One region of the Cupriavidus sp. YAF13 genome, then DNA from elsewhere that is predicted to be linked to it. Evidence: predicted binding sites of a transcription regulator. Region 1 holds the regulator's gene; each other region holds the start of a gene.

Evidence for each region. The regulator FNR, encoded in region 1, switches genes on or off when oxygen is low (the NO sensors DNR and NnrR bind a similar motif). The targets are predictions, from matches to a motif close to TTGATNNNNATCAA.
Region 2: a site for FNR is predicted at 3,385-3,398, ahead of AB4061_RS06415 (universal stress protein). Genes of this name have one in related genera too.
Region 3: a site for FNR is predicted at 1,789-1,802, ahead of AB4061_RS27530 (DUF3149 domain-containing protein). Genes of this name have one in related genera too.
Region 4: a site for FNR is predicted at 3,209-3,222, ahead of ubiU (ubiquinone anaerobic biosynthesis protein UbiU). Genes of this name have one in related genera too.

The regions. Positions count from the first base shown of each region.
Region 1 covers NZ_JBFRDD010000079.1:19,061-26,496, forward strand. Annotated here, with positions in the region: gene rimP (ribosome maturation factor RimP) at 1-320, opposite strand, end outside; gene rluB (23S rRNA pseudouridine(2605) synthase RluB) at 651-2,627, opposite strand; gene scpB (SMC-Scp complex subunit ScpB) at 2,633-3,709, opposite strand; gene AB4061_RS37405 (sulfite exporter TauE/SafE family protein) at 4,301-5,065, opposite strand; gene fnr (fumarate/nitrate reduction transcriptional regulator Fnr) at 5,364-6,089, shown strand; gene AB4061_RS37415 (hypothetical protein) at 6,176-6,421, opposite strand; gene AB4061_RS37420 (membrane protein) at 6,424-6,642, opposite strand; gene ccoG (cytochrome c oxidase accessory protein CcoG) at 6,713-7,436, opposite strand, start outside.
Region 2 covers NZ_JBFRDD010000005.1:107,123-114,558, forward strand. Annotated here, with positions in the region: gene AB4061_RS06400 (tetratricopeptide repeat protein) at 1-227, shown strand, start outside; gene AB4061_RS06405 (serine hydrolase domain-containing protein) at 262-1,275, shown strand; gene AB4061_RS06410 (helix-turn-helix transcriptional regulator) at 1,447-2,529, opposite strand; gene AB4061_RS06415 (universal stress protein) at 2,817-3,272, opposite strand; gene AB4061_RS06420 (universal stress protein) at 3,555-4,076, shown strand; gene AB4061_RS06425 (flavodoxin family protein) at 4,256-4,786, shown strand; gene AB4061_RS06430 (DUF1488 domain-containing protein) at 5,029-5,310, opposite strand; gene AB4061_RS06435 (phasin family protein) at 5,660-6,148, opposite strand; gene AB4061_RS06440 (heavy metal translocating P-type ATPase) at 6,583-7,436, opposite strand, start outside.
Region 3 covers NZ_JBFRDD010000039.1:42,988-50,423, forward strand. Annotated here, with positions in the region: gene AB4061_RS27520 (Bug family tripartite tricarboxylate transporter substrate binding protein) at 49-987, shown strand; gene upp (uracil phosphoribosyltransferase) at 1,102-1,752, shown strand; gene AB4061_RS27530 (DUF3149 domain-containing protein) at 1,882-2,028, shown strand; gene AB4061_RS27535 (helicase HerA-like C-terminal domain-containing protein) at 2,183-3,733, opposite strand; gene AB4061_RS27540 (YebC/PmpR family DNA-binding transcriptional regulator) at 3,992-4,717, shown strand; gene purD (phosphoribosylamine--glycine ligase) at 4,823-6,091, shown strand; gene hemF (oxygen-dependent coproporphyrinogen oxidase) at 6,311-7,222, shown strand; gene AB4061_RS27555 (nicotinate-nucleotide adenylyltransferase) at 7,233-7,436, shown strand, end outside.
Region 4 covers NZ_JBFRDD010000048.1:251-7,686, reverse strand. Annotated here, with positions in the region: gene AB4061_RS30530 (putative zinc-binding protein) at 1-394, shown strand, start outside; gene ubiT (ubiquinone anaerobic biosynthesis accessory factor UbiT) at 534-986, opposite strand; gene AB4061_RS30520 (U32 family peptidase) at 983-1,912, opposite strand; gene ubiU (ubiquinone anaerobic biosynthesis protein UbiU) at 1,991-3,019, opposite strand; gene AB4061_RS30510 (NAD(P)H-dependent flavin oxidoreductase) at 3,314-4,495, shown strand; gene AB4061_RS30505 (type IV pili methyl-accepting chemotaxis transducer N-terminal domain-containing protein) at 4,810-6,801, shown strand; gene AB4061_RS30500 (response regulator) at 6,856-7,436, shown strand, end outside.

The DNA of each region.
Region 1 (7,436 bases):
CCGACGAAGTTCTTCTGCCCGTTGACCGGAAGGCGCAAGGTAACCCTGGCTTCCTGGCCCGCGAAGCGGACGAAGTCAGCCAGTTTCTTGAGCGGCCGGTCCAGCCCCGGCGAGGACACCTCGAGGCGCTCGTAGTCGATGTTCTCGACGGTGAGCACGTGGGTAAGCTGACGGCTTACCTTCTCGCAATCCTCAATGACGATGCCGGTTTCAGGCTGATCGATATAGACGCGCATGAGTCCGCCTGGAGCGCGCTCGAGCTCAACCAGCTCGTACCCCATGCCGTTCAGGGTGGTTTCGATCAAATCTGCCAGATGCACTGTATTCCCGAATAATGGCCATCAATACCGTGGCAGACCCAGCCCATCGGCACGGCCGTCTTGATTGACGGCTTCAGCCAGCTTGCCTGCCAGTCATCCCGACCGGCGCGCCGCGAAACACGGCAAGCACACGAAACGGGCGAAGCAAAAAAAAATGGGCGCAATGCCCATCATTCGCCCACCCTTTTGCAGGATGACTTTTGAATAGACTTTGATTATACGCTGTCGCGGTACAAAAGGCAAAGGCACCCGGCTTTGGCGCGGCAGGGAAGCGGCCTGTGCCGCTCTTTCCCCCGCCAGGCCCGCCCAAGGCGCCCTGCCTCGCATCGCTCAACGATTGCCGTCGCGGCCACCGCCACGAGGACGGCGGTTGCCGTTGGGCTTGCCGGCCTGCGGCATCACATTCCCATTGGCTTCGCCGCCACCGCGGCGCTGGGAACGATTCTGACCGCCGCCCATACCACCACCCATACCACCCATACCACCCATGCCCCCCATGCCGGCGCCACGGCCGCCACTGCGACCGCCACGACCCGGGCCGCCCGGGCCGCGCGGGGAACCCGCCGCGCCACCGCCCAGCTTGGTGGTATGGGACGTCAGCAGGGTCGGGCCACCGATGTAGCCCATCGACGTTTGCATCGGATCCGGCTGACCGCGGCCAGCGCCGCTGCCGCGCGGGCCGTTGCCGCGGTTGACGCGCGGCAGGCCGTCCATGCCGGTCGGCATCGGCATGCCGGCAATGGCTGCCTCGGTGCGCTGCTGGCGGCCACCTACCTTGCTGCCGCCGCGAGGACCGCTATCCCCCTTGGACGGCGCCTTCAGGCCGATGGATGCCATCAGCGCGCGCACGTCGTCCGCCGCGAGTTCTTGCCAGCGGCCGCGCTTCAGGCCGCGCGGCAGCAGAAACTGGCCGTAACGGGTACGGATCAGGCGCGACACGGTCAGGCCGACGGCCTCAAACATGCGGCGCACTTCGCGGTTGCGGCCTTCGGTCAGCGCCACGTGGTACCAGTGGTTGATGCCTTCGCCGCCACCGTCCGCGATACGCAGAAAATTAGCCTCGCCATCGTCGAGCTTGATACCATGCAGCAGGCGCTGGCGATCGGCCTCGGCCAGCTCACCCAGTGTGCGCACCGCATATTCGCGCTCCACGCCGTAGCGCGGATGCATGAACTTGTTGGCGATATCGCCCGAGGAGGTGAAGATCAGCAAGCCCTCGGTATTGAAGTCGAGGCGACCCACGGCCACCCACTTCCCTGCCTTGATGCGCGGCAGGCTGTCAAACACGGTCGGACGGCCTTCCGGATCCGACTGGCTGACGATTTCGCCGGACGGCTTGTGATACAGCAACACGCGCGGCGGCTTGGACGACACACGGCGGTGGATCAGCTTCCCGTTGACCCGGACCTGGTCGGCCGGCAGGATGCGCTGGCCGATGTGGGCAGGCAGGCCATTGACCGAAACCCGGCCCTGCAGGATCAGCTCTTCCATTTCCCGGCGCGAGCCCAGCCCACCCTCGGCGAGCACTTTGTGCAGCTTGGGCGCATCGTCGTCTGCAGACAGCTCGCGCACCGGCTTGACCCGGGCCTGCGGACCGCTCGACTCTTCCTGGTCGTACTGACCGGAAATGACAAAGCGGAACAGGTCCTCACCGCTCGCAGCGGCGGCGGGCGCCTTCTCAGGCACACCCGCGGCTGGGCGCTGCGTGCCGCCCTTGCCCTTGCTGCCCTTGCCTTGCTGGCGCGGGCCGCCTTGCTGCCCTTCGGTGCCGCCGCGGCGGGCGGAGCCTTGCGGCTGCTGGCCTTGCTGCGGCTTGCGCTTGCGGGCGCCATTCCCGTTCGGGTTGGCGCGGGCGCCATCGCGCTGGCGCTCGCCCGCGGCTTCTCCGCCAGCTTCGCTTACGCCTTCGGCATTGTCGTTACTGAAGTTGCGGCGGCCTCGCGGCGCCGGGCGCTCGCCCATCTGCTCGCCAGCCTGCACAGCCTCGCCTTCCGCGGGCTTGCGCTTGCCACGCGTACGTCCCTTCCTTGTGCCGTCGCCACGCGCGTCTTGCGCGGCGCCCACATCGGGGCTGCCAGCAGGGATTGGCGCCCCGCCGTCCGCGGCACGGCCGCCATCGCGGTCCTGCGCGGCCTGGCGGCGCGTGGCCACCAGATTGCGCAAGCCACGGCGCAGGCCCTTGCGGCGCGGCGCGCCATCGGTGCCGGCGCCGCCTTCGGCGCCATTGCCGGCATCGCCGGCCGGCGTATCCGCCTGGCGGACGTCTTGATCAGAATCGGACAAGGTATTCACATTCGGATGTTGCATGGTGTTCAGTTGGACACGCGCTGGTCGTGCTCGTCGTGCTCGCTGGGGTGCGCCGGATTCGTCGTGGACGCCCCCGGGACTTCGGACGCCTGCGCGCCGGAGGCCACTTGTGCGTGGTAACCGTTGGCGGGCGTGTCCGTTTGCTCATTTGTCTCACCGTCTTCGACGGCTTGCTCCTCGGCTGTGTCGCCGGACTGCGCGCCGGCGGGGTCGGCGGACACCGGCTCGCTCGCCAGCTCACTGCCTGGCCCGGGCGTCGCCGGCACTTCCGACTCGGCCTCGGACGCGGGTGTGAACCCGGCTTCCGCTTGCGCCAAAGCCTCCTTCCTTTCAAACGCATCCACCAAATCGGCGATGCCATCCGTGGCGCCGGCCGCAAGACCGTCGGGGGCAACCACGCCGGAAGGGGTCGGTTCACCCTCTCTGGCATCCGCCGCAACCAGTGTGGCAGCGCCGGCCTGATCATCGCCCGGTTCCGCGAATGCCTCTTCGTCGCTATCCGCCGGCACCGTGCCCAGCGCCTCGAAGTCAATCGGCTCCTGATTCAGCAGCGCGACCTGCGCCTGGGCCTGGATGTCTTCCAGCGGCGGCAATTCATCTAGCGTACGCAGGCCAAGATCATCAAGAAAATTCTTGGTGGTGGCATAAAGCGCAGGCCGTCCGGGCACGTCACGGTGGCCGATCACCTCGATCCAGCTGCGATCCTCGAGCTTCTTCACGACTTCGGTGCTGACCGCGACACCGCGGATTTCCTCGATATCGCCCCGTGTGACCGGTTGCCGGTAGGCGATGATCGCCAGCGTCTCCATCACGGCGCGGGAGTACTTGGGCGGCTTTTCGGGATTCAGCCTATCCAGGTATTCACGCATGACAGGGCGGCTCTGAAAACGCCAGCCACTGGCCAGTGCCACGAGTTCCACGCCGCGCTGCTCCCAGTCGCGGCGCAGCTCTTCGAGCAGCACGCGAATGGTGTCGGCACCGACGTCGTCGGCAAACAGCCGGCGCAAGTCATTGACGCGCAAGGGTTCCTGCGCGCAGATCAGCGCGGTCTCGAGGACGATCTTCGCCTCTTGGGTATTCATGTTGATTGCGTGCAGCCTGTCTTTGCACCTGCGCCCCGGTTGATCCCGGGCGCACTGGAGATTGCGGGTTCAGCGGTAGGGATTGCCACCGCCATCTGGCCGCGCAGCCAACCGCATGCTTGATGCATGCCAGCCGTGCGCCTTCTTCTATTGCATCGGGTGCCGGACCTGACCGGCAGGAGATCGCCCGGCCACCGGCTTTATCTGCCAGTCGACGGAGCCCTTGCGTCGCGCCTTCCCCCTGATGTGGCGGACCTGTCCGGCGCGGCGTCTATCATCGAACGCGCCGGGTGCAAGAAAATACGGATATCGGGCCTGCTGGCCTATTTCACCCCGCCCTGCCGTAGCTGGTCTTTTGAACCGAATCTTGTGAACCGGACGGCGGATGGGGAACGGTCCCTGGCGCTGATGCCTGCCTTGGTGTTCCTGGCATGCATCCCTGAGCAGCGGATGCTACCTGACGATGCCACGATGAAGTACGCTGCGCGATATCGCTGTTCTTGCGATTGTATGGCATTCCCTGGCAAACCTGCAACCGATTCGCACAGCTACCTCAGCAAGGAAGTGACAGATACACCACGAAACAGCGCTTCAGAAGACCAGACAGAATCCGTGCGCGGCAAGCGTCTCAGGCAAAAGCAGCGCGCGCGCCACCCCGGCCAAGCCAAAGGCCACCACCGCAAGGCCAGCGCCAGCCCGCAACGCCGGGCGCCGCGAAAGCTGCCTGAGATAGCCGGACAGGCCCGAGATCACCAGCAGATTCGGCAGGGTGCCCAGGCCAAACACGGCCATCACCAGCGCGCCCGACGCGGCATTGCCGGCCAGCAATGCCATGGCAAGGGCGCCGTACACCATGCCGCACGGGACCAGCCCCCAGGCCAGCCCCATGCCGTAGCGGCGCAGCAACCGGCCCTGCCCCTGCGCCCGGGCCGCAGCCGGCAAGCGCGCCCCGACGGCGCCAAGGCCGCGCAGCAAGCCGCCCGCGCCACGGGCGGCGAGCCGCTCCAGCCAACCCGTACCCATGGTGCGCCCGCGCAACATCCACAAGCCCGACAACACCAGCATCACACTGCCGATCCCAAACAGCCAGCGCTGCAGCGGCAGGTACTGCGCCCCCCAGACGCCAGCGCCCAGGGCGCCCAGCAAGGCCCCCAGCACCGCATACATGCTAAGCCGCCCGGCATGCATGACAAGCAGTTCCAGCAACCAATGGCCGGGACGCCGGAGCACCGTGGCAGGCACGCGCGCAACGCCGCCCTGCTCCGCCGCCAGCGCGATCCCGCCGCACATGGCGGCGCAGTGCACGCCGCCCAGCAAAGCCAGGGTAAATACGCTGATAAGCACGCCTATGGTCAACTTCTCCTCCCAATCACACAATCGCAACGTCCGGCGCGGTAAAATGCGTCGAACGCGCCCCCGCAGCTCCAAGAGGCGCTATCAACATGAGGCCTTGCGCCCGCGCACACCAGCGCGCTCGCACAACATGACGACGGGCACGGCAAGCCGCGCTGCACAGATAGCGCACTGCCGCAAGACCCGCGCGCCAGGCCGATGTGGATGGCGCTTCCAATCGACGACTCTCAACGTCAAGCTCTCAACTCAATGCGCCTGCCACATCGCGCTTGATTGACTGCGCTAAACCGACAGGCCCCAATTGCTCACCACCATTCCCATTACCGAGATGTCGCCCCGCTGCTCCACTTGCTCGCTCGGCCAGCTCTGCCTGCCCGTCGGCATGTCGCAGCAGGACCTCGAAAAGATGGATACGCTGGTCCAGGACCGGGTGCGCGTACGCAAGGGCGAAACCCTGTACCGCCTCGGCGATCCTCTCACCGCCGTCTACGCGATCCGCTTCGGCACGCTCAAGACCCACCTGACAATGGAAGACGGCCGCTCGCAGATCACGGGCTTCCACCTTCCCGGCGAAGTCGTCGGCCTTGACGGCCTCGGCGAGATGCAGCACGCGTCGGATGCCACCGCGCTGGAAGATACCGAAGTCTGCGTGGTGCGCTTCGGCGATCTCCAGACGTTGTCCAACGTCCTGCCTTCCCTGCAGCACCAGTTCATGCGCCTGATGAGCAAGGAGATCTCGCAGGACCAGGTCATGTTGATCACACTCGGATCGATGCGCGCCGAGGAGCGGCTTGCCGCTTTCCTGATCAACCTGTCCGAGCGCTTGTCCGCGCGCGGCTATTCGGCCTCCGAGTTCGTGCTGCGCATGAGCCGCGAGGAAATCGGCAGCTACCTGGGGCTCAAGCTCGAAACCGTCAGCCGCCTGTTCTCGCGCTTTGCGGAAGCCGGCCTGATCCAGATCCGCCAGCGGCACGTCAAGCTGGTCGACATGGTGGGGATCAAGCAGATCGTCAACAAATCCTGCTGACGTGCTCGTCGCGGGCCGCCCTCGCCCGCGGCGGCACGCCGCGATGCCGCGCCTGCTGGCCTGAACCGGCAAGGCGCGCATCGCAATCACTCCAGCTCGTCCGTGTCCGCCAGCCGCGTGGGCATGGTGTACAGCGTCAAGCCGCTCGACAGCGCGCACAGCACCCACGCGATCAGGAAGCCCACGGTGTAGACCGCCTCCCGCGATGCATCGACCGGCTGGCCGAAGAAGCGCAGGTCGCCGGGATCGACCATGGAGAATACCAGCGCGGTGGTCAGCCCGGCGACCAGGAAAGCGGGCCACAGCACCCACATCAGCCAGCGTAGTCTCATGATCACCTCGCTTGCGCCGCGACCGGCGCTGCCTGGCGTGCCGCGCTGCCCGCCTTCTCGACCACCAGGCCGTGGCGCGCCACCCCTTCCTCAATGGGTGGATCCGGGTGGGTCATAGCCAGCCAGATCGTGACCCCGCAGGCCACCATGGCCACGAACGGCCCACTCATCAGCAGCCACGGCCATGGCTCCTTCCACCAGGGATTGCTTTGCTGCGTCATCTGGCCTCCTCCTCTAGATCTAGATCCCGTATGTTGCGTACGGATTGGTGCATCCAGCGTCCCCGCCGCCTCATAGATTGCGCGGCACGATAAAGCTGGTGCTCTGTCGAATCTCTGCGCCATGGCTGCCCGCGCCCTCGTCGGGCACCGCGGTGACCGTGACCTCGATCTTGTGCGTGCCCTGCGCCGCGGACTCGATCGGCACGCGCACCCGGATGGGAATCAGGCGATTGGATGTGGGTTCCAGGTTGCCGGCAGCGTGATCATATTCCACGGCCAGGCCCTTGAGCTCGCCGCTGCCCGCGCTGACGGCGACGCGCATCGGTGCCTCGGTCGTGTTGATCAGCTGCAGCCGGTACACGTTCTCGATCCAGCGCCCTTCCACCTCACGCCCCAGCGCGCCGCGGTCGCGGATGATATCGACCTTGAGCGGCGTGCGCATGGCCAGCGAGGCCATGAAGCCGGCGACCAGCGCCAGCCATATCACCGAGTAGATCACCGTGCGCGGCCGCACCAGGCGCTTGCGCGCCACGGTCTCGGAGAGCGCGCTGCGCATGGCGTTCTCGGACGTATAGCGGATCAGCCCGCGCGGGTAGGCCATCTTGTCCATGACCTGGTTGCAGGCGTCGATACACGCGCCGCAGCCAATGCAGTCGTACTGCAGGCCATCTCGGATATCGATGCCAGTGGGACAGACCTGCACGCAGATGCTGCAATTCACGCACGAGCCCAGCCCGGCGGCCTTGTGGTCCGCCTTGCGCGAGCGGCTGCCGCGCGGTTCGCCGCGGCCCACG
Region 2 (7,436 bases), on a different contig from region 1:
ACCTGGTGATCTGCGTCGACACGGCGGTGGCGCACCTGGCCGGCGCATTGGGCAAGCCGGTGTGGATCCTGGTGCCGTTCACCCCGGACTGGCGCTGGCAGCTTGCCCGCACGGACAGCCCCTGGTATCCGACCGCGCGGCTGTTCCGCCAGCCGGCCAGGGACGACTGGCGCACGGCCATCATGGCGGTGAGGACGGCGCTACAGGACTTCACGGGCATGCATTGATTATCTGATTCCTTGTCAAACGGAGTGAGGCAACATGGAATATGGAACGCCGTCGCTGGACATGCGCCTTGCGCATCTGCTGGCGGACAAATCCGTCACCGGCGCCTGCCTGGCGCACGTGCGCCAGGACTCGGTCGAGGTGGCTGCCGCTGGGGTGAGGAACCAGGACACCGCCGAGCCGGTGGATGCCAGCACTGTGTTCGGCGCGGCCTCGCTCACCAAGCCGATCGTCTCGTACGCCTTGCTGCAGCTTGTCGACGCCGGCGTGCTGGATCTTGACGAGCCGCTGTCGCGCTCGGCCCAGCCGATCGTGCCGGACGATGCGGCCTCGGCGCGCATCACCATGCGCCACGTGCTCACGCATACCTGTGGCCTGCAGAACCTGCGCGACAAGAATCCGCTGCGGCTGCACTTTCCTCCTGGCGCATGGTTCAGCTACTCCAGCCTGGGGTTCATCTTTCTGCAGTCCGCCGTTGAGGCAAAAACAGGGGAAACCCTGGAAGCGATCCTGCGGCGCCTGGTGTTCGAGCCACTCGGGATGCGCTCATCGAGCCTGGAGTGGCAGGATCGGTTCCTCGCGAATGCGGCCAACCCGCATGAGGCGGCGCAGCGGCTCGACGTGCATCGCCCGCCAGCGGCGAGCGCCTCCTATTCGCTGCAAACCACGGCAGGCGACTACGGTGCTTTTGTTGCCGCCGTGCTCCGGGGCGACGGGCTCCGTGCATCGACCTGGCAACAATGGCTGACGGCGAGCGTCATGGTGCCGAAGGGAGAGATCGTCTACCTCGATGGCGCGCCGGCTGCCACGGAGCCTGACATTGGCTGGGGGCTGGGGTGGGGCGTCGAGCCCAGCCGGGGCACGTTCTTCCAGTGGGGCAAGATGCAAGGCGTGAGGGCATTCGTGATGGGCAGCACCGAGCTGCGCTCGGGCGTCGTGCTGCTCACCAACAGCAACACCGGCCTGCGGCTGATGGAGGATGCCACCCGCGCGGCACTGCCCGGAGAACACCCTGCGATTCGTTGGCTTGCGCACGGGGTCAGCGAGTAGACGCAGGCGGTGGCGAGCCGCAATGGCGCCGGCGCGGGTTCCCCGTGGATTCGATCGCGAAACTGGTCGTGGCGGCAAACGCCGCAAACGGGTGGATGCCGGCGCCGCCGGTGGAGTGAGGGGGCGTGCGTGGCGGTGCCTGGCGCGGGATCCGCGGGATCCCTATCTGAGCTACCTGAATCCCGCCGCGCGCCAGGGGGCATGGTGCTGGAGCCTTGCTTGTTCGCGCTGTAGCAGCGGCGCATAGCCATGCAATTCCTGCGGCGCGATGTCGTAGGCGCGGCGGAATGCGCGCGTAAAGCTCGATGCATTGTTGAACCCGAGCCCGGAGGCAATGTCCTGCACCGCCATATTGGGAAAGCGCACCAGTTCATCGGCCGCCACCCGCAGCCTGCGGCTACGGATATAAGCGGCCAGGCCACCCTCATGCATGAATAGACGGTACACGCTGGCGCGCGACAGATGCAGCGACTGCAACACGCTGTCAGGGGTCAGGCCGGGGTCATGCAGATTGGCCTCGACATAGCGCCGCACCTGTCCGTACACGGCGGCCCGCACCGCTGCGCGGGCGTTGCCGGAGAGCCCCGCTTGCCGGCTGAACACCGCGGCCAGCAGTTCGATCGCGGTGCGAAAGGACCGGTCGGCTTCCTCTTTGCTCAGGCCCACGATTTGTCGATTCAGTGCCACCAGATGCGAGATCAGCACGCGCATCAGCGGTGTGGTGGTCTGAACCAGGCGCCCATGCAGCGAGGCGGCGTCGGGGAAGGCCATCTCCACCAAGGCACGCGGCACAAAGAACAGCAGCATGCGGCCTTGAAAACTCCGGATAGTGCACGGCTGGTCCATGTCCAGCGCGAGGATGCTTGGCAAGCCGGGCCGCTGCGGCGCGCCGAGTCCCGGCTTGCCGCCCAGGAATTGGGCGGGCGCGCCTTCCAGGAACACGCTGAAGGTAATGTCGCGAATGTTCTCCGTCGACACGCGTCCCAACGAGCGCTCGGCCACATTGGGGCTGGTGCGGATGTCGAAGAAGCTCAGATCGTCGATGGTGTAGCGAGACAGCGAGGCCTCGAACGTCTGCTCGCCTTGCGCCGTGGCAGGCCGGATGTCGTAGACCGGGCTCATCCGCTCCTGCCAGGCCAGCAAGCTCTGGCCGGCGTCGCCTTGCACGCTGAAAGTGCTGTGCGCGATGCCCGGCGCGAGCATCGGCGGCTGCGGCGGCAACAACAGCCGGCTTAGCGGCATGCGCGCGGGCAAGAGGTTGTGCGTGCAGGGGTACGCAAGGCTGATTTCCGTCCAGATGTGCCCGCCCGGTGCCGGAGGATTGTCGATTGAGCGCTAGCACACCCCGTGTGGGCTATTAGGCGGCCAAGAGCATAACTTGTCCGGGCCGCCCAGACTAGGGGGGTACCGCTGGGGAAAACCCGGATGCGCGAACCCGGGGCGCGGCCACGCCGTTGCGACGGATCCGGGCAGTGCCTCGCATCAACCTGCCCGCCGCCGGCATGAAGCCCATCATTCAGCCCGTTGTTCCCGGGGTGTCCTCATTCCTCGATCTCGCTGCGCACCATCAGCACCGGCTTGTTGCTCTTGTGCACCACGCCTTCGGACACGCTGCCCATGACCAGGCGCCGCAAGCCGCTGCGGCCATGCGTGCCGACAACGATCAGGTCCGCATTCCAGCGGTCGGCTTGCTCCACGATCGTGGTGGAGATCTGTCCGGGGGAAACGGGCTTCTCGAGGATCAGCGTGGTATGCGGGATGCCGGCATCCGCCAGGCGCGTGGCGGCCGCTGCCAGTGCATCGCGTCCCGCGGCGAGGATGGCTTCCATCAGTTTGCGCGGGTCGTAGCTGCCCGCGGTGAAGAAGACATCGTTGTCGTCCGCCACGAAGAGCACTTTTACCTCGCTGCCGGTCGCCTTGGCCACCGTGATGGCCTGGCTCAGGGCAAGGTCCGAAGAGCGGCTGCCGTCCACCGCGAGCAATATTCTCTGGTACATGGTCCGTGCCTCCTGGCTGGATGTCGCAATTTCGCAATGTCGCAATATCGCAAGGCAAGCGCGCATGGGCGCGCCTTCCATCTACAGCTTAGAGGGCCGGGCACAGGGCGTATTGATGCACGTCAAGCGGCCTTGGCGATGCGCGCGAGGCCCAGAAACGGCCCGTTGCCCGGGAAAGCAGCGAATGCCATGATCTACATCAACACCGCGCTTGCCCGGGTGTACAAACTGGAAGCGTCGGCTGCAAGCTGCGGCGCCTGTCTTTTAAGCAGGAGGTACAAGATGTACAGCAAGATCCTGGTTGCCGTGGATGGCAGCGAGTCCTCCGATCGGGCGCTGGAGGAGGCTCTGCGCCTGGCCACCGCGATGCGCTCGGCACTCACCGTGGTGCATGTGATCGATAACAGCTACCTCAGGTACGAGGTCGGCTACATCGACCTGACAGACTTGCATGCCGGCCTGCTCGAAGGCGGGCAGATCCTGCTGGACGAAGCCAAGGCCAAGGCGGCGGCTGCGCAGGTGACATGCAAGACGCTGATGGTGGATGAAGCATTGGCGCTGGGCGACGTTGCCAACGCGATCGAGCAGGTGGCGCAGCAGACCGGGGCGGAGCTGCTGGTGCTGGGCACGCACGGACGGCGCGGTGTGCGGCGCCTGCTGATGGGCAGCGTAGCCGAAGCACTGGTCCGGCAATGTCACCGGCCGGTACTGCTGGTGCACGCGCCCCAGGCCGAGGCGAATGCCGGCACAAAGCCCGCATCAGGCTCCCCGGGCACCGGCCCAGGCTCGACGGTGGGGCCATGACGCGCACGTTGCGCGCTCGCCGGCGGCGCGGTGGCGGGCGCTGGGCATCGGTGCCAGCGTGGATATCAATACCGCGTGGGGCGAATTTGTGGGGTTTGTGCTGACCAACGGCGGCATCATGATCAGCCTGTCGCTGGTCGGCGCGCGGATTACCCGGATCGAGAGCTGAGGAGCCATCGATGGAACAGATCCTGATCGTTTACTACTCGCGCACCGGCACGGCGCGCCAGGCCGCCGAAGCGCTGGCGGCGCAATCCGGCTGGCCGCTGGCGGAAGTCGGCGACCAGGCCAGCCGGGCCGGCTTGCTGGGTGATGCGCGCTGCGTACTGGATATCTTGTTGCAGCGGCATGTAGGCTACCGCTACGCCGGCCCGGCGCTGGACGACTGCCGGCGGCTTGTCATCGTCGCGCCCATCTGGGTCGGCCACCTGGCCGCGCCCATGCGCAGCTTCCTGCGCGACCACATGCCACTGGCCTGCAAGACGTCGGTGATCTGCGTGATGGCCCGGCAAGGCGCTTTCAGGGCGGCAGAGGAAATCGCCCGCCTGGCCACCGAGCCGCCGTCGCCGGTACTGGCGCTGCGCCAGGCCGATGTGGCCAGCGGGGCGGCGCTGCCGGCCCTGCGCGCTTTTGCCGAGCAGGTGGAAGCCGCCAACGGCCAGGCCGGCGTCGCGCAGCGGCCAGCATGGATATCGCCAAAGGAAGCCTGAGCGGGCAGGTTTCCACGGCAACCACGCGCCTACCTATATTGAAGCGGAACGAGGGTTTGGCGCGGCAGGTCACGGGCGCGACAAGGCGGGGCCTCGGCGCCAGCAACTGGAGGCGGCGATGAAGATGACAGTTCCCGGTTCACGTGCCGCGGGCGGCGGCGCGCGCTGGCTCGGCCTTGCGGCTTGCTGGCAACCGGTGTTGTTGCCATTGAGGCGCCGCGCCAGCCGGCGCACAGCCAGGCCTAGAGCGCGAAACGGAAATGACCGCTGTGCAGCACAATGTTGTGAGCCGCGGTCAATTCAAACAGCTGCCGCGCCACGCATTCGATATCCTCGCGGTGTCCTTCGAAGGCTTGGATGAGGTCTTCCGGCCGGTGCGAGCGCGCACCGAAGTGGTCTTCCAGTGCCTCCGCCGTGATCGCGTAGCTGGCCGGGATGCCGTTGACGCTGGCAGCGCACTCGAGACAGAGGTCAGCCGGGCAATAGGAGGGGATGGCTTTTGCAAAGACGATCTTGATGGTCATGGCATTGACCCCCGGGGACGGAAAAAGGAAGGCGCAATGAAGTGCAAGGCGGGGCACGGGAAAGGCGCGCGCCGCGGGTACGCCTCCGCAGCTTTCTGCCAGTCTAGGCACTACGGTTGCGTCCGCAAGCCGAACCGCGCGCGCTTCCTGACCCGACGTCAAGCCAGCCGCAAGCCAACCGCAAGGCATCATCAAGCAGGCGCGCAAGATGATGCGCCGCGCACTCATTGCCCCCAACAAGGCTGGCGCGGCTGACGATCTCCAGCTTCATGCCCAGGTAGCTGCCGATTTTCAGGGGGGCATGGCAGCGGGGGCCGGCGGCATTTCCGCCGGCATCCCCGCCGGCAGTTCAGCCGGCATGAATGGCCCGCTTCTTCGTAGCGGCGCCGGTGCTGCCGGCGGTCCCGGTCAGCGTGGCCGCCGTCTGGCTGAATTTTTCGAACATCTCCTGCACTGGCGCGGGCAGCGAAGCGGTGCTCCCGGCCTGCTGCAGCGCTGCGGCCTGGCAGTGCTGCCAGGTCTCGCCGGCTTCCCGCAGTTGTTCCACCATGGCGGTCTGGTTGTGAATGGCGAGACTCATCCAGGCTTGCATCCGCTGTGCGTAATGCTCGGCCTGGTTGCGCAGGAAGGTGGCTGGCACGGTGGCGAGCGTGGCGAAGTCGCCGGCATTCGCCAGCTGCGCGCCTACGTCGTGCAAGGTCTTGATGTCCTTGCGCACGGCATCGAGCTGGAGCTCGAGGAAGCGCTGCCGGGCCTCCTGCATCAGGGTCAGCGCGCGCAGGCCTGCCTCGCAATTGGCTGTGAAGCACGCGAGGGGGACATCGGTCTGGTCTGTCATGGTGAATCTCCTGGATGCGCGCGATAGTGCGGTAACGCGATGACGCGATAGCGCGGCAATGCGCGTGGATTGCCGCTGCATCGCTCACTGTTGTCAACGGTCAGGGCGGGCCTGTCTTACCGGGCATGTCTCATCGGGCCTGCATCGCGCAAATCGAGCGGCGACGCAAATCATGGTTTCGCCCATCTGATGCCCATCTAATGATTCTAGAACCGTGCCGCCGGCCCTTGTTGATCCGCATCAAGCTTGCGGCATATCAAGCCGGTTGCTTCCACGCATGGTCAGACTGGATGGCATGGCGTTGCCGGTACGCTCAGCCTTTCGCTCAACGTTTGCCGAGGAATGGCATGGTTCACCCGGCCGTGGCATGTTGCGTCGCGCTCGGGATTGGCGCGCTGGCTGTCACACGCATCCGGCGCAGGCGCTTTTGTTCGTCAAGCGTCCCCCAGCGCGTGATACAGCTCGTCCTCCTGCGCGAAATGCAGGCGCAGGATCGCATTGAGCTCGTAGAGCAGGCGCCGGACTTCCTGTGCGCTTTCCAGGTCGATTCCGTCCGCGGGCTGGTCCGCGGCGATGCGCTCCAGCATGCCCACCAGGTGGAAGATCTCGCGATGCCCGCCGCTGAGCGCAGCCAGCGGGTCCTTGCCGCCGAGGCGCCGCGCGAGTTCCGGATAGAGGTCGGCGTCGTCTTGGATCTCGTGCGCAAGCAATTGCGCGCGCAGTGCCTCGTTGAGCGCCCCCAGTTCGGCGGCGGCGGCTTCGCCGGGGAGGCTGGCTACGCGATCCGCCATCGATCGCACCTGGTCGAGCACCTGCCCCAGCTCGCTATGCTCGGCCTTCAGTTTGGCGGCCTCGGCCGCCGTGATTTGCGCGGGCTGCCATTCGGGCCCCGGCTTGCGTGCCCGCAGCGCGTTGAGAATCACAACGACGTCGATCAGTTCTTGCAGCAGCGCGCCCGCCAGTGGCGGCAGGTAGCCGAATGCGGCCGCGATCATGGCCGCCAGCGACAGCGCCATGCCCGCCACGACGCTTTGCACGGCGATGCGGCGCGTGCGCAGGGCGATCTGCATCGCCTCGGCCAGGCGGTCGAGGCGGTCGACCAGCAGTACCACGTCGGCAGCCTGTGCCGACGCGGCCGCGCCTGCCGCGCCCATTGCCACGCCGACGTCGGCGGCGGCCAGCGCGGGCGCGTCGTTGACGCCATCGCCAACCATGATGACCGTGTCGTTGCGCTGCGCCTCGCGGATTGCCGCGAGCTTTTGCGCGGGCGTCTGCTGGGCGCGCACTT
Region 3 (7,436 bases), on a different contig from region 1:
AAAAAGCAGACCGCCGCCCGCCCGCTGCTGGTAGCCGCCGCGGTTGCCATGCTCGCAAGCGGCTGGCTGCCCTCGGCCGCCAACGCGGCCGATTACCCCGTCAAGCCAATCCGCTTCATCGTGCCTTACGCCGCTGGCGGCACCACCGACCTCGTGGCGCGCACGGTCGGCCAGAAGGTGGCGGAGAAACTCGGCCAGCCCGTGGTCGTGGAGAACCGCCCCGGCGCTGGCGGCAATATCGGCATGGAGGCGGTCGCCAAGGCCGCGCCGGACGGCTACACCATCGGCTTCGGCGCCATCTCGACCAATGCGTTGAACCCGCATATCTACAAGCACGTGCCGTTCGACCCGCGCAAGGATTTCACCGCGGTCAGCCTGCTTGGCACCTCGACCATCGTGCTGGAAGTCAGCAACAGCCTGCCGGTGAAGAATGTGGCCGAGCTGGTCAGCTATGCGAAGGCCCACCCCGGCCTGACCTACGCCACCGCGGGCACCGGCACGTCCATGCACCTGGCGGGCGCGATGTTCGCGCAGATGACGCAAACGGGCCTGACCCATGTGCCATACAAGGGCAGCAGCCCAGCCATCAACGACATGCTGGGCGGCCACGTGCAGGTGATGTTCGACAACCTGCCCGCCTCGCTGCCGCACATCCAGGGCGGCAAGCTGCGCGCGCTGGCGGTGGCCGGCAAGAGCCGCTCGCCGGCGCTGCCGAACGTGCCGACGCTGGCCGAGGCCGGCCTGGCGGGCTATGCCATCGAGCCCTGGTTCGGCGTGTACGGTCCGGCAGGGCTACCCGCGCCGGTGGTGCAGGCACTCAATGCCGCCTTTCTCGCGGCGCTGGGCAATGCCGACGTGAAGGACAAACTCGGGCAGGCGGGCTTCAATCCCAAGGGCTCGAGCGCGGCTGACCTGCAGTCGCTGACGCTGTCCGAGTACGAGAAATTCGGCAAGGTCGCCAAGAGCGCCAGCATCACGGTGGATTGAGCGCAGGCGGGGCTGCGCGCTTGCGGCGGGAGGATCGCCGGGGGCGCGCAGCCCCGCATCCATTACAATCCGGCTGCAACGGGCCCTCGCGCCCACTCCTGCCGACTACCCGCCATGAAGCAAGATCCGCGTTTCCCCAAGCTGTACATCCTCGATCACCCGCTGATCCAGCACAAGCTCTCCCATATGCGCGACAGGGACACCTCCACGCGCACGTTCCGCGAGCTGCTGCGGGAGATCACGCTGCTGATGGGCTATGAAATCACGCGCGACCTGCCGCTGACCACGCGCCGCATCGAGACGCCCTTGGTGGAGCTGGACGCACCGGTGATCGCCGGCAAGAAACTCACCATCGTGCCGGTGCTGCGCGCCGGCGTGGGCATGAGCGACGGTCTGGTCGAGCTGATTCCCTCGGCCCGCATTGGCCATATCGGCGTCTACCGCGACGACCAGCACCGTCCGGTGGAATACCTGGTGCGCCTGCCCGACGTGGAAGACCGCAGCTTTATCCTGTGCGACCCGATGGTCGCCACCGGCTACTCCGCCGCGCATGCGGTGGATGTGCTCAAGCGCCGCGGCGTCAAGGACGATGCGATCACGTTCGTGGCGCTGGTAGCCGCGCCGGAAGGCGTGGAGGTGTTCCAGAAGGCACATCCGGGCGTCAAGCTGTTCGTGGCTTCGCTGGACAGCCACCTGGACGAGCACGCGTACATCATCCCGGGCCTGGGCGATGCGGGCGACCGACTGTTCGGCACCAAGAACTGAGTTTTGCTGGCAAGCCGGACATTGTCTGCGCCCGGCTTGACCGGCCTCAATCCCGCCGGCCGCGGYGCTCCCTAGACTATCGGCAGCGGCACACCGTCCGGTGTGCCTCGCCTGACTTGGGAGACCCACATGGCAGCCTTGAAGATCCTGTTTTCGACCCCCACCGGGCTGATGAGCCTGGCCGTCATCGCCTTCATCATCGGCATGGGCTGGTTCTTCACCCGGCTGTTCCTGCGCAAGATGCGGGAAGACGAGGCAGCGGCGCAACGCCGCTAAGGCGCGAGTCCCTCTCACTAGTGCTATCCCTGAAGGACCGGCTGACGGACCGGCTGGCCGATACCATGCTGTGGCAATGCGCCACGCCCGCCTGTCTCGCCGGGCGTGGCCCGCCGGAGCGGCCTAGGGATAGCGCCCCTACTGGGTGGCGCCCCTATTTCTTCTTGCCCGAGCCCAGCAAGCTGCCCAGCACGCCGCGAATCAGCTCGCGCCCGACCTGCGAGCCTACCGTGCGCGCGGCCGACTTGGCCATCGACTCCAGGATGGAATCGCCGCGCCCGGTCTTGCCGGTGCCCTTGGTCAGCCCGCCGAAGATCTCGCCCGCCTGTTCCAGCCAGCCACCGCCCTGCGCGGGCGGGGCTTCGGGCTGGCCGGCCGTCGGCACGGGCGCGGGTGCGCCGCCGCCAGCGGCGGGAGCAGACCCAGGCGCGGCGGCGCGGCCCTTGAGCTTCTCGTAGGCCGACTCGCGATCGATGGTCTGCTCATAGGTGCCGGCCACCAGCGAGTTCGCCAGCAATTGCTTGCGCTCGTCGTCGGTGATCGGGCCGATCCGGCTGCCGGGCGCCAGCACCCAGGCGCGCTCCGTGATGCCGGGAATGCCCTTGGCGTCCAACAACGACACCAGCGCCTCGCCCACGCCGAGCTCCCCGATGGCCTTCTCCAGGTCCAGCCCCGGCTTGGCCCGCATGGTGGTGGCCGCCACCTTGACGGCCTTCTGGTCACGCGGCGTGAAGGCGCGCAGCGCGTGCTGCACGCGGTTGCCGAGCTGGCCCAGCACGGTATCGGGGATGTCGACAGGATTCTGCGTGACGAAATACACGCCAACGCCCTTGGAGCGGATCAGCCGCACCACCTGTTCGATCTTGTCGAGCAGGGCCTTGGGCGCGTCGTTGAACAGCAGGTGCGCCTCGTCGAAAAAGAACACCAGCTTGGGCTTGTCGAGATCACCCGCCTCGGGCAGTTTCTCGAACAGCTCCGACAACAGCCAGAGCAGGAAAGTGGCGTAGAGCTTGGGCGAATTCAGCAGCTTGTCGGCGGCCAGGATGTTCACCACGCCCTGCCCGTTCTCGGTCTGGATGAAGTCATCCAGATTGAGCATGGGCTCGCCGAAGAACACGTCGGCGCCTTGAGACTCCAGCGCCATCAGCCCGCGCTGGATGGCCCCGATCGAGGCCGCGGAGATATTGCCGTATTCGGTGGTGAACTGCCCGGCGTTGTCGCCCACGTACTGCAGCATGGCGCGCAGGTCCTTGGCGTCGAGCAGCAGCAGCCCGTTGGCGTCGGCGATGCGAAAGACCAGGTTGAGCACGCCCTGCTGGGTGTCGTTGAGTTCCAGCATGCGCGACAGCAGCAGCGGCCCCATGTGGGAGACCGTGGCGCGCACGGGATGGCCCTTTTGCCCGAACACATCCCACAAGGTGGTGGGGCAGGCGCCCCACACCGGCTCGGGCAGGCCGAGCTCGGCCAGGCGTGCCTTGAGCTTGTCGGAGAGCTTGCCCGGCCGGGAAATGCCGGTCAGGTCACCTTTGACGTCGGCCATGAAAACTGGCACACCCAGCCGCGAGAAGCCCTGGGCCAGGCTTTGCAGGGTCACGGTCTTGCCGGTGCCGGTGGCGCCGGTGATCAGGCCGTGCCGGTTGCCCATTTCAGGCAGCAGGGCAAGTTCCAGCTCGGCGTTCTTGGCGATGATGATGGGTTCGGCCATGGTCTCTCTGGTTGGCAAGCCGCGCGGCGCTTTCGCCGCGACCGTCCCCGCCCTTCCCGGCGGCTCCCGTGATCGGGAGGCCAGCGGCGGCGGGGCCGCGTGATAAAATGCTGGGCTGATTATGCCAGCCCCCAAGGCCGGCTCACAGACACATAAACCACCCGGCGCGCCGCCAGCGAGCACCCGTTGCCCGCCCGGCACAGCCGGCGCGCAAAGCCAAGGCGCGCGCGTCAAACATTTTCCGCTTCGGAGAGAATCATGGCCGGTCACTCAAAATGGGCCAATATCAAACACAAGAAGGCCGCGGCTGACTCCAAGCGCGGCAAGGTCTGGACCCGCCTGATCAAGGAAATCACCGTCGCCGCGAAGCTCGGCGGCGCTGACCCCGATTCCAACCCGCGCCTGCGCCTGTCCATGGACAAGGCAATGGATGCGAACATGCCTAAGGACAACATCCAGCGCGCCATCCAGCGCGGCGTGGGTGGCCTGGAAGGCGTCAACTACGAAGAAATCCGCTACGAGGGCTACGGCCTGGCCGGCGCGGCGATCATCGTCGACTGCCTGACCGACAACCGTACCCGTACCGTCGCCGAAGTGCGCCATGCCTTCTCCAAGAACGGCGGCAACATGGGCGCGGAAGGCTCCGTGGCGTTCATGTTCACCCACTGCGGCCAGTTCCTGTTTGCCCCCGGCACGCCCGAGGACAAGCTGATGGAAGCCGCGCTGGAAGCCGGCGCCGACGACGTGGTCACCAACGACGACGGCTCGATCGAAGTGCTGTGCCCGCCCAATGATTTCGGCACGGTCAAGGCCGCGCTGGAAGCCGCGGGCTTCAAGGCCGAGATGGCCGATGTCACGATGAAGCCGCAAAACGAAGTCAGCTTTACCGGCGACGACGCCATCAAGATGCAAAAGCTGCTCGACGCCCTGGAAAACCTGGACGACGTGCAGGAAGTCTTCACCAACGCGGTGATCGAGGAGTAAGGCGGGGATCGGGTAAGGCCTCGCCTCACGGCGGCAGCGCGGTTCGATGAGCCATGGCTGCCGCTTTTCGCATTTCGCATGCGTCATTTTTTCTGGCAGTAGATCATGAAAGTATTGGTTGTCGGCTCGGGTGGTCGTGAACACGCGATGGCCTGGAAATTGGCCCAGTCGCCCAAGGTGCAGGTGGTGTACGTGGCGCCGGGCAATGGCGGCACCGCGCTCGACAAGCGGCTGCAGAACGTTCCCCTGACCGATCCGGAAGTGCTCGCGGCCTTCGCCGAGCGCGAAGGCGTGAGCTTCACGGTGGTCGGCCCCGAGGCGCCGCTGGCGGCCGGCATCGTCGATATCTTCCGTGCCAAGGGCCTGCGCATCTTCGGCCCGACGCAGGCGGCGGCCCAACTGGAATCCTCCAAGGATTTCGCCAAGGCCTTCATGCAGCGCCACGGCATCCCGACCGCCGCCTACCAGACCTTCAACGACGCCGCCGCGGCGCACGCGTATATCGACGTGCAAGGCGCGCCGATCGTGATCAAGGCCGACGGCCTGGCCGCCGGCAAGGGCGTGGTGGTTGCTGCCACCCTGGAAGAAGCGCACGCCGCGGTCGACATGATGCTGGCCGACAACCGCCTTGGCGATGCCGGCGCACGCGTGGTGATCGAGGAATTCCTCGAGGGCGAGGAGGCCAGCTTCATCGTGCTGGTGGACGGCAAGAACGTCCTGGCACTCGCCACCAGCCAGGACCACAAGCGCCTGCTCGATCACGACGCCGGCCCCAATACCGGCGGCATGGGCGCGTACTCGCCGGCCCCGGTGGTCACGCCCGCGCTGCATGCCCGCGCGCTGCGCGAGATCATCATGCCGACCGTGCGTGGCATGGAAAAAGACGGCATCACCTACACTGGCTTCCTCTACGCCGGCCTGATGATCGACGCCGACGGCAACCTGAAGACGCTGGAATTCAATTGCCGCATGGGCGATCCGGAAACCCAGCCGATCCTGGCGCGCCTGAAGACCGACCTGGTCGATGTGATGGAGCACGCCGTCAACGGCAAGCTCGACGAGATCGAACTGGACTGGGACCGCCGCACCGCGCTGGGCGTGGTGATGGCCGCCTTTGGCTATCCCGATGCGCCGCGCAAGGGCGATGCCATTACCGGCATCCCGGCCGAGACCGACGACAGCGTGACCTTCCACGCCGGCACCACGCTCACGGACGGCACGCTGCTGACCACGGGCGGACGCGTATTGTGCGTGGTCGGGCTGGCCGATACCGTCAAGGCGGCACAGCGCGCGGCTTATGGCGCGGCCGAGAAGATCCACTTCGACGGCATGCAGTACCGTACCGACATCGGCTACCGAGCCATCAAACGGTAAAGGACGAATCCATCTACCGCGCGACCCATGGCGAGCCCTGCGGTGCTTGCCATGGGCCGCTCGCTCCGGTTTCTTCGCCTTTTACGGTGGTTCGTGCTGAATTTGCCGAATCCGGCCAGGCGTTGCCTCAGCCAGTACAATCATGACATCGCTATGACGGCCGGGCAGGTTGACTGACCTGCCCGGCCGTCACCGCTCCGGCTCACCCGCCCGCATACCATGATCGATTCCCAGGCAGTCCGTGCCTATCTGCTCGGTCTGCAAGACCGTATCACCGACGCTATCGCCGCCATCGACGGCAAGGCGTTTTCGACCGATGCCTGGGAGAAGCCGCCCACCGAGCGCCTGCGCGGCAGCGGCCGCACCCTTATCCTGGAAGGCGGCGCCGTGATGGAGCGGGCCGGCGTGGGCTTCTCGCATGTGCGGGGCGATGCGCTGCCGCCATCGGCTACCGCCAACCGGCCGGAGCTCGCCGGGCGGGGCTTCGAGGCAATGGGCGTGTCGCTGGTGTTCCACCCGCGCAATCCCTTTGTCCCTACCGTGCATATGAACGTGCGCTGCCTGATGGCGGTGAAGGAAGGCGCCGAGCCGGTGTGGTGGTTCGGCGGCGGCATGGACCTGACGCCGTACTACGGCGACGCTGGCGACTGCGCACACTTCCACGCCACCTGCCGCGATGCCCTCGCCCCCTATGGCGATGACCTCTACCCGCGTTTCAAGCAATGGTGCGACGAGTATTTCTTCCTCAAGCACCGCGGCGAAGCGCGCGGCATTGGCGGCATCTTCTTCGATGACTTCTCCGCGCTCGGCTTCGAGCGCAGCTTTGCCATGATGCAATCGGTCGGCGACGCCTTCCTGGACGCCTACCTGCCGATCCTGCAAGCGCGCAAGGACACGGCTTACGGCGAGCGCGAGCGGGAGTTCCAGGCCTACCGGCGCGGCCGCTATGTCGAGTTCAACCTGGTGTTCGACCGCGGCACGCACTTCGGGCTGCAATCGGGCGGCCGCAGCGAGTCGATCCTGATGTCGATGCCGCCGCTGGCCAGCTGGCGCTACGACTGGCAGCCGGAACCGGGCAGCGCGGAGGCCGCGCTGTACACGGACTTCCTGCCCGTGCGCGAGTGGGCCTGACGGCAACCCCATGGCACACGACATCGCACGATCGCTCACCGCCAACGCGGCAGACGCAGCAGGCCCGACCAAGAGCAACCGCCCCTACCGCCTCGGCATTCTCGGCGGCACTTTCGATCCGCCCCACATCGGCCACGTGGCGCTCGCCCGCCTCTGCATCGAACATCTCGAACTCGACGAGCTGGTCTGGATCCCGACCGGCCAATCGTGGCAA
Region 4 (7,436 bases), on a different contig from region 1:
GCAGCTCGCCAACACCTTCGCCGTGCGGCTGGACCGCAGCGGGATGGCCGAGATGTCCTGCATCAGCGGGGTTGGCGGCGGCGTTGCCGCGCTCACCAGGGTGGCCCGTTCGGGCCGCCCGATCCTGGCCCTGGACGGCTGCCCGCTGGCCTGCGTGAACGCCTGCCTGGCCAGCGCCGGGGTGGAACCCGACCAGCATCTGGTGCTCAATCGCCTGGGCGCCACCAAGCGGCAGCACGGCGAATGCAGCGAAGCGGAGGCAGGCGCGGCCTGGCAGGCCGTAATGTCGGCGCTGTCGGCGCTGTCGGCGCTCAAGGATGCGTCGCCCCGGTTTGCTGACAAACCGGCGGCATTGGCCGAGGGCGACAAGATGCGCCAAAACAGCTTGGAATGACGACGGCTGTCTCTCCCTCTCCCACAAGTGGGAGAGGGGAGCAAACCAACAGCGTCGGCCGAAGCCGCAGGATGCGCCGAAGCCGTTTGTCATGACGACGGCTTTGGCTCCCTCTCCCCCAGCCGCCCTTGCCGCGTCGTCAGCTAGCCTGCGGCGTGACGGCATCCGCCGCCAGATGCCTGGTCAGGCCGGTGAGCCATTCCGGCCGGTTCACGGTGTCCAGCCAGTACTTCACCTCCAGCCCCAGCGCAGTATCCCCACCGATCGCCAGGCGCCGCTGGAAAAACAGCGTATCGGTATCGGCCTCCCCGCCCAGCAGACGCAGGTAATCGACAGCGTTGGCGCGCAACGTCAGCTCCGGCGGGCTGCCATCAAAGGGCCCGGCGGCAAAACGGCCGTCCGTGCAGCGAAAGCGCACCCGCAGGCCAAGATCCTCCACCGTGAGCAGGAAGCAGTGGCCGTCGAGCGCCGCCGGTGGCTGCAGCCACCCACGCCGCCGCGCGAGCTCCAGCGCGGCCACCAGGGGTAAGGCCTGGGCCTGCGCCGGCACCGCGCGGTGCAGCCGTGCGAGCATGGCTTTGGGGCCGATCATGCGTGCGCCTCCTGCCAGGCGATGCCGGCGCGTCCATCCCAGTAGCCATTGCTGGGCTGCGCCCCCGCCGGCAGCAGGCCGCCGGGGACCGTGGTCCGTGCGCCGTACCGCAGTCCCGCCAGCGCCGCCACCACATCCAGCGTGGCGCTGGCATGCGGGCTGACGCGCACCGAGCCAATGCCCATGGCCATCAAGGCCGGCACTTCGGCGCACAGGTCGAGACAAGTCGCGGACTGGATCTGCACCCCGTTGAGCGTGAAGAATGGCTGGCCCTCTCCGGTCGAGGCCACCAGGCCATCCGGGTAATCCAGACAGCGGAACTCGCAGTTGTCCTTGCGCAGCCTGTGATGGCGCGCTGTGAAACAACGCGCCGAAAACGCCAGCGGCATGCGGCCCCAGACCAGTACCTCCAGCCCCGTGGCCGCCGGGCGAGCCGCCGCAAGCGCCGCCAGCGCGGTGCGGTCCATTTCCAGCGGTGGCACGCATGCGATGGCACCCAGCCCGCTCAGCCAGGCAAGCGTATCCGCGTGATACACGTTAAGATGCGGCCCGCAGATAAAGGGGCGTCCATCCATCCGGTTGACCGCGCCGAGGTCGTTGGCCTCGACCAGATATTCGGTCTGCTCGCAAACGCGCTGCATGCAGGCGATATCGCTGTCGGACTCGACCAGCACCGGGGTCGAAAGCACGACTTCCTTGCCGGCGTCCCGCAGCATCTGCGCGATCTCCAGCCAATGCGCATGGCGCAGTTCATGGCGGCGGGTGCAAACGGTTTCGCCCAGGTAGACGCGGTCGACCGCGGAGTCGGCGACCTCGGCATAGAACTGCATGACCGTGGCACGCGGCCAGTAGTACAGCAGCGGGCCGAGCGAGATGCCGAAGCGGGCCGCCGTGGCTGCGGCGGGGTCGATCATCGAATCGTTCATTGGCAGTTTGGTTCCAGAGGAAAGTTGGATGCCGTGAGGCATGAGGAATGCGGCAGGCAAAGGCACGGCGGACCTCTCTTAGCGCCACGGCCGGTCGTACGCGCCCTGGGTAACCTGGTCACCCTCGGCGTGCCGGCCAAGCACGCCCTGCCATTCCTGGCGTGCTGTGAAGCGCGCCGGATCGATGCAGGCCGCGTCGATCGCCGCACGCAGCACGCCGACCACATCGCCCACATAACGCGGGCTGCGCTGGCGGCCTTCGATCTTGATGGCAGCGATGCCCATGCCGATCAGCGCCGGCAGCAGCGACAGCGCGTTGAGGCTGGTCGGCTCCTCGAGCACGTAGCCCCGTTCGCCTTCCACCTCGAACCGCCCTTTGCACAACGTCGGGTAGCCGGCGGGCTCGCCCGGTGCGTAGCTGTCGATCAGGATGCCGGACAGCCGCGCCTGCATGGTTCCCTCGCGCTCTTCCCAGCGTACCGCGTGCGCGGGCGAGCAGACCCCCTTGTTGTTCGGCGAGTCGCCGGTCGCGTAGGAAGACAGCAGGCAGCGGCCTTCGGCCATCACGCACAGGCTGCCGAAGCCAAACACTTCGAGCTCCACATCGGTTTGGCGCGCAAGCTTGCCGATCTGCGCCAGCGTCAGCACGCGCGGCAGCACCACCCGGTGTATGCCGAAACGCGCGCGCATCAGCGCGATGGCGTCGGCGTGCGTGGCCGAGCCTTGCACCGACAGATGAAGACGCAATTGCGGATGGCGCTCGCGGGCATAGGCCATGAGACCGGGGTCGGCCATGATGACAGCGTCAGCGCCCAGTTCCGCCGCGGCATCGACGGCGCGATGCCAGCTCGCCACCGCGCCCATCTGCGCGAAGGTATTGATGGCGAACAAGACTTCCGCGCCTTGCGCGTGGGCCTCGGCCACGCCTGCCTGGATGTCGGCCTCGGTGAAGTTCAGCCCGCCGAAGTTGCGCGCATTGGTGGCGTCGCGCAGGCCGAGGTAGACGGCGTCGGCGCCACGTTGCAGCGCCACGCGCAGCGCCGCCAGCGAGCCGGCGGGCGCAACCAGTTGCGGTCGGCGCGTTGCGCCGGATGTGTTGGATGTCATTGGATAGGCTCAACGGGGTTTCGGAGTCCGCATGCGCCACGGCGGCGGCGAACGCCTGTGAGCCAGGATCCTAGCCAAGCCCCGCGACGAACCAGTTGACCAGGCGCAAAAGCGTGCGCGGCGGCGCGCGCACCGGACGAGGGCCATCCGCCGAGTGGCATAGGCCATTGGTATCGTGCCGTGCGCTGATTGATCCAGCGCAAATTTCCCGGCGCGCGTCCATGCAAACCTATGCCGCTTTCCTGCCGCGCACGGCATCTCCGCCGGCGAGCGGGATGCCTCACCGAGAGTGATATGCAACAACATTGGCTGAAGCTGATTGGCCGCCGGCTGGTCCCGGTGGTACAGGGCGGCATGGGTATCGGCATTTCCGCGCACCGGCTGGCGGGCGCGGTGGCGAGCCAGAACGGCATGGGCACCATTGCCAGCATCGACCTGCGCCACCATCACCCGGACCTGCTGGCGGCCACCGCCAGGTCGCGCGACAAGGCCAGGATAGAGGCGGCCAACCTGGTGGCACTGGATCGCGAGATCCAGGGCGCGCGGCGCCTCGCGGGCGGGCGCGGCGCCATCGCGGTCAACGTCATGAAGGCCGTCAGCTCGCATGCCGCGCTGGTCCGGCAGGCGTGCGAGAGCGGTGCCGATGCGATCGTGATGGGCGCGGGACTGCCGCTGGACCTGCCCGACCTCACGGCCGGCCACCCGGACATTGCCTTGATCCCCATCCTGTCGGATTCGCGCGGCGTGGGGCTGGTACTGCGCAAGTGGATGAAGAAGAACCGCCTGCCTGACGCCATCGTCATCGAAGATCCGGCGCACGCCGGCGGCCACCTCGGTGCCTCGCGCATCGACGATATCGGAGACGGGCGCTTCTCCTTCGCACGCGTGCTGGCCGAATGCCGTGAAGTGTTCGCCGGACTGGGGCTGGCCTGGGAAAGTGTGCCCCTGATCCTTGCGGGCGGGATCAACAGCCACGCCAAGGTCCGCCACTGGCTGGGTGAAGGCGCCAGCGCCGTGCAACTGGGGACGGCGTTCGCCGTGACCGAGGAAGGGGATGCGCACCCGGCTTTCAAGGAAGTCCTGGCCAGCGCGCGCCCCGAACAACTGAGCGAATTCACCAGCGTGGCAGGCCTGCCGGCACGCGCCGTACTGACGCCATGGCTCAAGCGCTACCTGTCGCGCGAAGCCACGCTGCAGGCCCGCGCCAAGGTCCGCGACTGCCTCGAAGGCTTCGACTGCCTGCAGGCCTGCGGCCTGCGTGACGGCATCGGCCGTGTCGGCCAGTTCTGTATCGATCTCAAGCTGGCCCAGGCCATGCGCGGCGACGTGGAGCGCGGGCTGTTCTTCCGTGGCAAGGGGGGCCTGCCGTTCGGCGAGGCCATCCGCCCGGTACGCGAACTGATGCACTACCTGCTCACCGGCGAAATGCCTACAGGCCTGGGCACGCCACAAGGCGCGGCAGCCGCGGCGGCCTGACGGCCTCGCGCGGACGGCGGGCAGGTGACCTAGGTCGATGCAGGCATCAAGGGCGTGGCCGGGCTGCTGAGCGAATGCAAGCGCGCGGCGCAAAGCCGTTGGCGGCGGTGTCCGGCAGGCTTTCCGAGCACGTGGCCCGGCGCCGCGTCATTGTGTCACGCCATGATATTTTCAGAAAGTGCACCAGGAACTACCTGTAGCCGCATATGACCTTGATCTGGCGCAAGCCCGCTCGCCGGCTTGCCGTCAATAATGCGACAAGCCCCTGAAGCGCCGTTCCAGAGCGCAAACCTGATGCCAGGGGCCGGAACCCCATGGTAGACCTCACGCCCCCTTGCCCACCCGCTCCCGCCACGGAGCCGTCCGTCACCCCACCGCGTACCCAGGCAGCGTTGCCAGGCTTGCGCCACCGCCTGTCGACGCGGATCGTCTCGCTCTCGCTGGGCGCGCTGCTGATCGTGCTGACCATGATCTCCGGGACGCTGTGGCTGTCATGGCAACTCGAAGGCGCGGGCGCGGCCATCAACGATGCCGGCAGCTTGCGCATGCGTGCCAATCGCGTCGCCATCGAGCTCGCCAGGGCACGGGCCGGCGCAAGCCATCAACTGGAGGCTCAGATCACCGGGCTGGATGCCACCCTGGCACGCCTGCGCCAGGGCGATCCGGCACGCCCCTTGTTCCTGCCGGACGACCCTGGCATCCACGCGCAACTTGACCGGGTAGACCTTGACTGGCACCGGCGTATCAAGCCGCTCGCGCTCGCCGACCTGGCCGCCGCGAACGGCGAACCGCCCACCTACCCGGCGGCGCTGGCTTCCTTCGTGGATCAGGTCAATCGCCTGGTCAGCATGATCGAGCAAGAGAACGCCATGAAGACCACCCTGCTGCGGTTGTCGCAGGCGGGACTCGCGGCCATGGCCTGCATGGGCACGGTAGCCGTCATCTACCTGCTCTACATCTGGATCATCCTTCCGGTCATGCGCTTGCAGGACGGCTTGTACCGCATGGCCGCGCGGGAGTTCTCCCTGCGGCTGCCGGTGGAAACCAGCGACGAGTTCGGCATGCTGGCGCAAGGCTTTAACCAGATGGCAGGCGAACTGCAGGGGCTATACCAGGATCTGGAAGCGCGCGTGGCGCAGAAGACGGCGGAGTTGGCGCGGCACAACCGCGACCTCGCGGCGCTCTACGACATGGCCGCCTTCCTGAATATGCCAAACGACGGCGAGGCGCTTTGCCGCGGCTTCTTGCAGCGCGTGATGAAGCAGTTCGATGCCGACGGCGGCAGCGTGCGCATGATCGATGCGGACCACAACCAGCTTCATCTGCTGGTATCGGTCGGCCTCTCCGCGGAACTGGAAGAGGCCGAGCACTGCATGAAGGTGGATGCGTGCTTCTGTGGCGAGGCGGCGAGCGAATCGGTCGTGCTGATCGAAGACCTCAACAAAGGCCCGGCGCTGTCAGCCAGCGGGCCGTCAGCCGGTGTGCGCTTTGGCTGCGCAAGGGAAGGCTTCCCGGGGCTTGCGGTGTTCCGCATCGAAACGCAGCGTGCGGTGCTGGGCACCTTCTCCCTGCATTTTCGCGATCCCTTGCAGCTGCCCGCTTCGGACATACGCCTGCTTGAGACGCTGGGGCAGCATATCGGCGTGGCGCTCGATCATCTGCACCTGTCGGAAACCGCACGCCAGCTCGCGGTGGTGGAAGAGCGCAACCTGGTGGCGCAGGGCCTGCACGACAGCATTGCCCAGGGCCTTAACTACCTGAACCTGCAGGTGCAGGTGCTGGAAGATGCGGTCTCGCGCAACGATATGGACGAGACGCGCGCTATCGTGCCGCTGTTGCGTTGCGGTGTGGAAGAAAGCTACCAGGATGTGCGTGAACTCCTGCTCAACTTCCGCAGCAAGCTGGCGCATGGCGAGCTGCGCCAGGCAGTGGAAGACACCGTGGCGCGATTCCGGCGCCAGAGCAGCACGGAGCTTGCCCTGGTGTTCAATGACGCCCAGGGCGGGCCGCCCCTGCAGCCCGAGCAGCAACTGCAGGTGCTGTTCATCCTGCAGGAGGCCCTTTCCAATGTGCGAAAGCATGCGCGTGCCGCCTATGCCAGCGTCATCGTGCGCAATGGACGCACCTTCAGCATGATCGTGGAGGACGACGGCGATGGCTTCGACCCCGCGGAGCCGGCGGCAGACGATCAATCCCATGTGGGATTGCACATCATGCGCGAGCGCGCGGCCCGGCTATCGGCCACGCTGCGGATCGTTGCCGAACGGGGCACGGGCACGCGAGTTGAGCTCATCCTGCCGCGCTAGTGAACGGCACGGCCACCAAACTGTCTCGCCAGCTTTTTTTTCAAGGTGAATATCATGACCATCCGTATCCTCCTGATAGACGACCACTCCCTGTTTCGCTCGGGTGTGCGCGCCCTGCTTGCGCGCCAGACCGATTTCGAGATCGTCGACGAAGCGGCGGATGGCGTAGAGGGCGTCAAGCGGGCCAAGCAGCACCGGCCCGACGTGATCCTGCTGGACCTGAACATGCCCGGCCTGTCGGGGCTAGAAACCCTGCAGCTGCTGGTGGAAGACTTGCCCGACACTGCCGTGGTGATGCTCACCGTGTCGGAGGAAGCCGAGGAACTGGCGGCCGCCCTGCGCAGCGGTGCCCGGGGCTATCTGTTAAAAAATATCGAAGCGGAAACGCTGACCAGCGCCATCCGCCGCGCCGCGGCGGGAGAGGCGGTCATTTCTCACAGCATGACGGCAAAACTTGTCGCGCAATTCCGTGCGCCCACCAACCCCGCCGCGACAGCGGCAGCCAGCGCGAGCGACGAGCCCCGGCTTACCTCGCGCGAACATGAGATCGTGCGTGGCCTCACGCGCGGCGAAAGCAATAAGGAGATCGCGCGCGAGCTGGGCGTGGCGGAAAGCACCGTCAAGATCCATGTGCA